2 regions of the Ensifer sp. genome follow, and region 1 is predicted to be linked to the other one. Evidence: predicted binding sites of a transcription regulator. Region 1 holds the regulator's gene; the other holds the start of a gene.
The links. Region 1 encodes PhoB, which activates phosphate uptake and scavenging genes when phosphate is short. Its sites were predicted from a motif close to TGTCATNNANCTGTCAT; they were not measured.

Region 2: RTP54_RS15410 (DUF1045 domain-containing protein) is a predicted target of PhoB. The motif match lies at 2,549-2,565, and genes of this name have one in related genera.

Annotation. Positions count from the first base shown of each region.
Region 1 is NZ_DALZXU010000001.1:471,492-476,008, reverse strand. It holds gene RTP54_RS02325 (aspartate aminotransferase family protein) at 1-914, opposite strand, end outside; gene RTP54_RS02320 (hypothetical protein) at 913-1,203, shown strand; gene RTP54_RS02315 (GcrA family cell cycle regulator) at 1,337-1,861, shown strand; gene phoB (phosphate regulon transcriptional regulator PhoB) at 1,931-2,614, opposite strand; gene phoU (phosphate signaling complex protein PhoU) at 2,916-3,629, opposite strand; gene pstB (phosphate ABC transporter ATP-binding protein PstB) at 3,683-4,498, opposite strand; gene pstA (phosphate ABC transporter permease PstA) at 4,512-4,517, opposite strand, start outside.
Region 2 is NZ_DALZXU010000002.1:545,836-550,352, reverse strand. It holds gene phnN (phosphonate metabolism protein/1,5-bisphosphokinase (PRPP-forming) PhnN) at 33-620, opposite strand; gene RTP54_RS15415 (alpha-D-ribose 1-methylphosphonate 5-triphosphate diphosphatase) at 617-1,756, opposite strand; gene RTP54_RS15410 (DUF1045 domain-containing protein) at 1,758-2,465, opposite strand; gene phnE (phosphonate ABC transporter, permease protein PhnE) at 2,591-4,108, opposite strand; gene phnE (phosphonate ABC transporter, permease protein PhnE) at 4,119-4,517, opposite strand, start outside.

The DNA.
Region 1 (4,517 bases):
GAAACGTCGCGGACATGATCGAGGAAGCCATCAGCGAGGATGACGTCGAGCACTGCATTGCCGACCGCCATGCCAAGCGGGTTGCCGCCATAGGTCGAGCCGTGGGTACCGGCAACCATGCCGGCCGCAGCCTCTTCCGTGGCAAGGCAGGCGCCGAGCGGGAAGCCGCCGCCGATACCCTTGGCGACAGCCATGATATCCGGGCGGATGCCGGCCCATTCATGGGCGAAGAGCTTGCCGGTGCGGCCGACGCCGGTCTGGACCTCGTCGAGGATCAACAACAGGCCGAATTCGTCGCAAAGCGCGCGCAGCTCCTGCATGAATTCCTTGGTGGCCGGGCGGATGCCGCCTTCGCCCTGGATCGGCTCGATCAGGATTGCCGCGGTCTCGTCGGTGATCGCGTCCTTGACGGCTGCGATGTCGCCGAAGGGAACCTGATAGAAACCAGGCGCCTTCGGGCCAAAACCTTCGATGTACTTCTGCTGGCCGCCGGCAGCGACGGTGGCGATCGTGCGCCCGTGGAATGCGCCCTCGAAGGTGATGACGTGGAACTTCTCCGGATTGCCCTTGGCATAATGGTAGCGGCGGGCAGTCTTGATTGCGCATTCGAGCGCTTCGGCGCCCGAATTGGTGAAGAACACACGGTCGGCGAACGTCACGGCCGACAGCCGGCGCGCCAGGCTCTCCTGGCCCGGAACCTCATAGAGGTTCGACAGGTGCCAGACCTTCTCGGCCTGCGCCTTCAGCGCCTCGACCAGATGCGGATGCGCGTGACCGAGCGAATTGACGGCAACGCCTGCAGCGAAGTCGAGATAGCGCGTGCCGTCTTCGGCAATCAACCAGACGCCCTCTCCTCGCTCGAAACGCAACGGCGCACGCATGTAGGTGTCGTAAAGCGGCGTGGTTGCAGTCATGGCGAGCCTCTCCTTCATTGCTATCGGCATCGGTCCGCGCGCGATGTTGGGCGCGGCAAAAATTAAAAATGCCGCCTTGCGGCGGCGCAGGCACTATTCCCATTTCGCAGCGCAATGTCAACAAAACCAAGCCTTGCAGTGCGGTCGCACGACCCTCATCCGTGCGACGAAAAAATCGTCTCGGCGGGGCTTGCAAAAATACAACGCCCGCCGAGCAAGTTGGGGAAAACCAAGAAATCGATTCGGCGCGATTCCGCGGACTCTTGCCACGGAGTCCGGCGGTCAGTAGGTTAACGTTCAATTACTAGACGCATGCGGCGGACCTAGTCACCAAAAGTGTTATCGCGTTGCAGCTCCGGAACCTTGCCGGAGCGTGGTGAAAGATTCTGTCATCGCCAACGCTGAGAACGGAGAGTGCAGAAATGAACTGGACTGACGAGCGGGTGGAGAAACTGAAGAAGCTTTGGTCCGAGGGCCTGAGCGCGAGCCAGATCGCGGCACAGCTCGGCGGCGTCAGCCGCAATGCGGTCATCGGCAAGGTTCACCGGCTGAGCCTGCCCGGCAGGGCCAAGGCTGGTGGCACCGCAGCTGCGACCCGGCCGAAGCCGCGCCCGGCCACATCGGCGCCGCGCGCCCCGAACTTCGCCTCGCGCGTCACCACCCGCACGGTTACCCGCCCGGCTGGCGCCCTTGTCCTCAAGGAAGAGGTCGAAGTCGATCTCGTCGCCGAACAGGACTTCCACGTCCAGACCGATGTGGTCGTGCCGATGTCGCGCCGCCTGGAACTGACGCAGCTGACCGAGCGCACCTGCAAATGGCCGATCGGCGACCCGCTGAAGGAGGAATTCCATTTCTGCGGCAACGATTCCCCGGAAGCTTCGCCCTACTGCACATTTCACGCGAGGCTTGCCTACCAGCCGTCCGCCGAGCGCCGCCGCGCACGCTGAGGTGAGCGAAGACACGTACAGAAAAAGGGGCCGACCGGCCCCTTTTTTATTGCCTACCGATTGGCCGGCTCAGCTTTCGAGCGAGTAGCCGGCACCGCGAACGGTGCGGATCACATCCGGCATGCTCGAGAAATTCAGCGCCTTGCGCAGGCGGCCGACATGCACGTCGACGGTGCGCTCGTCGACATAGATATCGTGGCCCCAGACGCCGTCCAGCAGCTGCGAGCGCGAAAACACCCGGCCCGGCGACGACATCAGGAATTCGAGCAGGCGGAATTCCGTCGGGCCGAGGCGGACTTCGCGGGTGCGGCGATGCACACGGTGCGTCTCGCGATCGAGCTCGATATCGCCGCAGCGAAGCAGCGTCGAGAGAACCTCCGGCTTGGCACGGCGCAGCATCGCCTTGACCCGCGCCATCAGCTCCGGCGTAGAGAACGGCTTGACGACATAATCGTCGGCGCCGGTGGCAAGGCCGCGAACCCGCTCGCTCTCTTCGCCCCGCGCCGTCAGCATGATGATCGGCAGTCGCTCGGTTTCCGGGCGCTGGCGAAGCCGGCGGCAAAGCTCGATGCCGGAGACCCCCGGCAGCATCCAGTCGAGGATCAGGAGATCCGGCAGGCGCTCTTGCAAGCGGATCTCGGCCTCGTCGCCGCGCAGGATCGTATCGACATCGAAGCCCTCGGCTTCAAGGTTATATCGCAAGAGGACGCTCAGGGCCTCTTCGTCTTCGACAACGGCGATTTTCGGCAGCATCAGGTAACGTCTCCTTACCCAGAGCATCCCGTGTTCGATCGAACGCCGGGAGATGCTCGAACATACAGCATCTGAAGCCTTCCGCGCGCTTTCAAAGACATGCGCGAAAACGGTTGGCTACAGGCGCAACAAGGCAGGGCCGCAACCGAAATTGCGACCGGATGAAGTTTACATGCAGGCACTCGAACTTATCCTGGCCCAGAGCATCCTGCCTTCAGGTGGTTTCACTCGAGGGCAGTAAGATGCTCCAGAATTAAAGTGCTGGAGCGTCCTTTGTGCGTTCCTGAGAACGCACGGCGCTCTAGTCCTTTACGGCGCCCAGCGTCGACGTATTGTCGTCCTTTGGACGTTCGCCTTCCGGCTGCGCGCCCGTCGCCATGTAATAGATCGTCTCGGCGATGTTGGTGGCATGGTCGCCGATGCGCTCGATGTTCTTGGCGCAGAACAGAAGGTGCGTGCAGGGCGTGATGTTGCGCGGATCTTCCATCATGTAGGTGAGCAGCTCGCGGAACAGCGAGGTGTAGATCGCATCGATCTCCTCGTCGCGCTCGCGGATGCTGTTGGCCTTCTCCGGCGAGCGGGAGGCATAGACGTCGAGCACTTCCTTCAACTGCACCAGCGCAAGCTCGGCCAGATGCTCGAGGCCGCGGGCCAGCTTGCGCGGGATGCCCGAGCCGGCAACGGCGATCACGCGCTTGGCGTTGTTCTTGCCGAGGTCGCCGACGCGCTCCAGATCGGATGCGATGCGGATCGACCCCATGATTTCGCGCAGGTCCGCGGCCACCGGCTGGCGCTTGGCAATGGTGATGATCGCTTTTTCGCCGATCTGGCGCTCGGCTTCATCAAGGATGGTGTCGTCGGAGATGACCTTCTGCGCCAGCGCGAGATCGGAATTGACGAGCGCGCGGACGGACTCGCCCACCATCTGCTCGGCAATGCCGCCCATCTCGGAGATGCGGCGCGTCAGGTATTTCAGTTCTTCGTCATAGGCGGACATTATGTGCATGGACATAATCTTTGATCCTTGCGGGCGCGTTCAGGAAACAGGGTGGGGGCGAGCTTCGGCGATCAGCCGAAGCGACCCATGATGTAGTCCTGGGTACGCTGGTCATCCGGATTGGTGAACATCTTGTCGGTGTCGTTCTCCTCGACGAGATTGCCGAGGTGGAACATGGCGGTGCGCTGCGACACGCGCGCTGCCTGCTGCATCGAGTGGGTGACGATGACAATCGTGAAGTTGCTGCGCAGCTCGTGGATCAGCTCCTCGACCTTCGCCGTCGCAATCGGGTCGAGCGCCGAACAGGGCTCGTCCATCAGGATCACTTCCGGGCTGACGGCAACCGCACGGGCGATGCAAAGGCGCTGCTGCTGGCCGCCGGACAAGCCGGTGCCCGGCTCATGCAGGCGATCCTTCACCTCGTTCCAGAGGCCCGCCTTCTGCAGGCTGGTCTCGACCACGTCGTCGAACTCGGACTTCGTGCGGGCGAGACCGTGAATGCGCGGGCCGTAGGCGACGTTGTCGTAGATCGACTTCGGGAACGGGTTCGGCTTCTGGAACACCATGCCGACGCGGGCGCGCAGCTCGACGACGTCGATGGCCGGATCGTAGACATCGTCTTCATCGAGCGTGATCTTGCCGGTGACGCGGCAGTTCTCGATGGTGTCGTTCATGCGGTTCAGCGTGCGCAGAAAGGTCGACTTGCCGCAGCCCGAAGGGCCGATCAGCGCGGTCACCGTATTTTCGCGGATGTTGAGGTTGACGTCGAAAAGCGCGCGCTTCTCGCCGTAGTAGACCGACACATCCTTGCCGATCATCTTGTAGGGAACCGTGTTCATTTTCTGATCCAGGGCTTTCTCGACTGCTGCTTCTGACATGATGTTCATAGTAATTACCTCACTACCA
Region 2 (4,517 bases), on a different contig from region 1:
CTCTGGTAAATGCCATTTGAGAAGCGAGGCCGTCAGGCCGGAGAGCGAACCGTCATGCGCGATTGCTCCACGAGATCGACGAAGTGACGACCGGCAATTTCCAGGCGGCCGCTGTTGTCGATAACCGTGACGTCGGCGCCCGATGTCACGTCCGGCACCTGTCGCGAAAGCCGCCGCAAGACATCCTCTTCGCTTTCGCGACCCCGCTCGGCGAGACGCCTGGCGAGAACGGAAGGCTCGGCCGTGATCACCGCGACGGCGATGGCGCCGAAGGCGGCGCGAAAGGCCGGAAGCGCGCCGCGACTGCCGTTGACGATGGCGGTGGCGCCACTATCGACGTTGCGGCGAACCTCCTCGGGAATGCCGTATTTCAGCCCATGCGCGTCCCAGGAGACGGCGAAGGCGCCCGCCTGTTCCATCTCGACGAACTCGGCGACGGAAACGCTCTCATGCACCTCGCTGCCCGCATCCGACGGCCGGGTGATCACCCGGCGAATGAAGTGGATGTCGGCGCAATCGGAAAAATGCCGGGCGGCATAGCCCATGACGCTGTCCTTGCCGGCCCCGCTCGGGCCGACGACAACGACAAGGGCGCCGCGCCTGCGTTCGAGCGCGCTCATGCGACACGCCGACCTTCACGCCAGACCGAACGCACCACCGGAATGCCTTCCACCCGGTGGACCCGCGAGACGTCTGCGCGCAAGCCGACGGCGATGCGGCCGCGATCGTCAAGCCCGACTGTGCGGGCGGGCGTGGCGCTGACCATGGCGATCGCCTTCGGCAGATCGATGGCTTCCAGCTCGTCGGCCAGCACGAATGGCGCGTGGATCAGGCTGAAGGGCACGTAGTCCGACGAAAGCACGTCGAGCACGCCCCGATCGGCAAGGTCGCGCGCGGCGATGTTGCCCGAATGCGACTTGCCGCGCACGATGTTCGGCGCGCCCATCAGCACGCTGAGGCCGGCGCGATGGGAGGCTTCCGCCGCTTCGAAACTGGTCGGGAACTCGGCAAGCTTGATGCCGTAGCCGATCGATTCGTCGACATGGGCGATCGTTGCATCGTCATGGCTTGCAATGGTGATGCCGCGCTCGGCGCAGGCCTTGGCAAGCGCATCACGGTGTGGCCCGGCAAACTTCGCCGACAGCGCCTGCTGGCGCGCGACGAATTTATCGAACTCGGCATCCGACAGGCCGCGCTTGGATTTGTAGTAGAGCGTGTACTGGTCCATCGTCTGGAACTGGCGCTGGCCGGGCGCGTGGTCCATCAGCGAGACGAGCTTGACCTGCGGGTCGTTCTGGAAGTCCTCGTAGTGGTCGAGCACGTCGGAGGTCGACACCTCACAGCGCAGGTGGATAAGGTGGTCTGCACGCAGGCGACCTTCCTGCTGAGCCTGGGCCAACGCATCAGCCATGCTGCGCATCTCGCCCTTCTGGAAACCACCGTCTTCGTCGGAGCCGAGGCGCAGGCAGTCGAAAACCGTGGTGATGCCCGACGTCACGACCTGCGCGTCATGCGCCTGGATCGCGGCGATCTTCAGCCAGCGAACGCCAGGTCGCGGCGAATAGTGTGCCTCGAGATGGTCGGTGTGCAACTCGACGAGGCCCGGTAGCAGATAGTCGCCTTCGAAGTCTTCGCCTGTGGCTACGGTGCCCTTGGAGATATCGGCGATCTTGCCGTCGCGGATCAGCACCGTGCCATCGAGAATACTGTCTTCGAGGACGATGCGGGCGTTGGTCAGAACCTGTTCTTTGCTCATCTCATGCGATCTTTCGTTGTGTCGCGCTGCCCAGAGGCAGCAGGGAATGGACCAGGAACGGTGCGCCACGCTGCGGCTCGACGAAGAGCGCAACTGACGCAACGTGAAGCGGCTTGCCGATATGGTCGGCAAAGGTGCTTTCGAGCACGGCCCGCATGGTGGTTGTTGTTTCAGCCGGGACCTGTCCGGTCAGAGTCAGATGGAACTGGAATTCTTCGAAAACATAGGGATAGCCAAATTCCTTCAGGTATCGTCTCTGACGCTCCGGCAGTTTGTCGGGATTGCGTCGTGCGAGATCAGCATCCGAAAGCGGTGCCCGGAACGGTTCGAAGGATCGCACCGCCTGTGCTGCCAGATTCTGCAGTGGCTGGCAGTGGCTTGCGGAGACAAGCGCGAAGAACGGGCCGAGCTGATGCAACGTCAGTTCCGGGATCTCGAAGGGATCGAGATTTGCTGCGAAGTCTTCGAAGGCGGCGACAAGCTCGGCTTCGCTGCGGCCGTCGGCAAGCGGGAATGGCGCCTTCAGGGTACCGTGAAAGCCGTAGCGTCGCGGATCGGCGGTCAGTGTTTGTCGGGTATCGGCATCAAGTCCGGAATGTGCCGGAAGTTCATAGGTCTCGCCGGTAAAGGCGTCGCGGCCGAGCCAACGGGCCGCCGTCTGCGACAGCCGGTCGTTCGCCGGCGGCGCGAAGTAGATTGCATAACGCACGGTCTTCACTTTCTGTATCGACCGGCCCGCCGGGACGGCGGGTCGATTGTTCGCGGGACGCGATGCGCAGCTAGCCGATTTCCATGACAACATCATGATGGCGGGGCTGCAAAACGCTTATCTCGTCAATGCGCTTTCTGTCCGATCAGCCGCGAGCGCAAGGCGTTCGAGATGCTGTCGAAAATAAACACAACCAGCAAGATCAGAAGCACCATATAGGCGACATTTTCCCAGTCGGAGTTGGTACGCATCGCCTCCCAGAGTTTCAGGCCAATGCCCCCGGCGCCGACAGCGCCGATGATCGTCGCGGAACGCGTGTTCGATTCCCAGAAATAGAGCGCCTGGCTGGCAAAGACTGGCAGGACCTGCGGCAGCACCCCGAAGCGCTGGACGGCAAGCGGCGCGGCGCCGACGGATTTCACGCCTTCGCGCTGCTTGTCGTCGATGTTCTCCAGCGCCTCGGCGTAGAGCTTGCCGAGCGTACCGGTGTCGGTGAAGAAGATCGCGGACATGCCGGCGAGCGGTCCCGGGCCGAATGCGCGGGTGAAGAACAGGGCCCAGATGAACATATCGACGGATCGCAGGAAGTCGAAGAAGCGCTTGACGACCTGGTTGGTCAGAAAATTCGGGGTGATGTTGCGCGCCGCCAGGAAGCAGAGCGGGAAGGCGACCAGCGAAGCGAACAACGTGCCGACGAAGGCCATGACCACTGTCTGCAGCAGCTTGGTCCAGACGTCGAGATGCTGCCATTCGGCGTTGTAGAGAATATTGTTCCAGGCGAGTGACAGGTTCGACCGCGCCGGCTCGATGCGCTCGCCGCTGGTGACCAGCGAAAGCACCTCGGCATAGCTCTTGCCGAAGTAGGGCGAGTTGGTGTCGAACAGGAAATTGGCCCAGCCGAAGAAGCGGTTACGCACCGAAACGTCGTCTCCTTCGACCTCTGCCCAGCCGGCGGCGCCGAAGGCGAGCGTGATCTTTTCACCCGGTCGCTTTTGCGTTGCCCAGGCAGGAAGGGTGCCTTGCGGCGTGACCGTGTCCTGGCCATCGACCGCCATGGTCAATGTCTCGCCGCCATGGGTCGCCGTGACCAGGCCATCTGCGACTTCGATCTTCGTCGAGCGGTTCAAGGTGACGACCGCGCGCGTGATGACCTCTTGCGTCTGCGTTTCGGTCCGGCCTTGCGCAGTGCCGGCATCGGCACCGCCGAGCGCCGATCCTGGAGTCATGAAGCTGAACGACGAGCTTGCCTTCGGTTTGACCGCCTGTCCGGTGGCCGCCGGGATCTCGACGGTACGTGTCACCGTTTCCTTGTCGAGCTCGACCCAGGACGGATTGGGGTTCGGCCCGAGCGGCGAGTTGCGCTGGTAGTCGATCGTCATCGTCCTGTCGCGGGCGATCTTGAGCTCGGGGCGAACCTCATAGGAGACCCAGTCGGCAAGGTATGTTCCGGCGATACCCCAATTGGCGTTACCAAGAACATGCCCGATCGAGAAGAACCACCAGCTGAAGACGAGGTAGACGACGAGCCCGGCGCTGATGAGGATGGTGCGCAGGCGCTTGTTGGAGGAGCCCTGCAACAGGTTTGGATGGCGCGAGGCGATCGCATCCATTTCAAGAGGGCTTAGTCTGGTTGCGGAGGTCATGTTTGCGCACCTATTGGGCAAGCTGGAAGGCCTGGTCGCCGACGAGGCGACGGCGCAGCCATGCGGAGAACTGGTCGACGGCGAAGATCGTCGCAAAAAGCAGGATGACGATCGCCAGCGTCTTTGCCTGGTGGCCCTGGCCGATCGACAGGCGCAGCAATTCGCCGATGCCGCCGCCGCCGACTGCGCCGATAATGGTGGAAGCGCGCACATTGATCTCGAGGCGCAGCAGGAAATAGCTGGCGAAGTTGGGCAGAACCTGCGGCACCATGCCGAACCAGACCCGTTCGATCCAGTTGCCGCCGGCAGCGCGCAACCCCTCGTCCGGCTTCATGTCGGCATTCTCGACCACTTCGAAGAACAGCTTGCCAAGTGCGCCGATGGTGTGGATCGACACGGCGGCAATGGC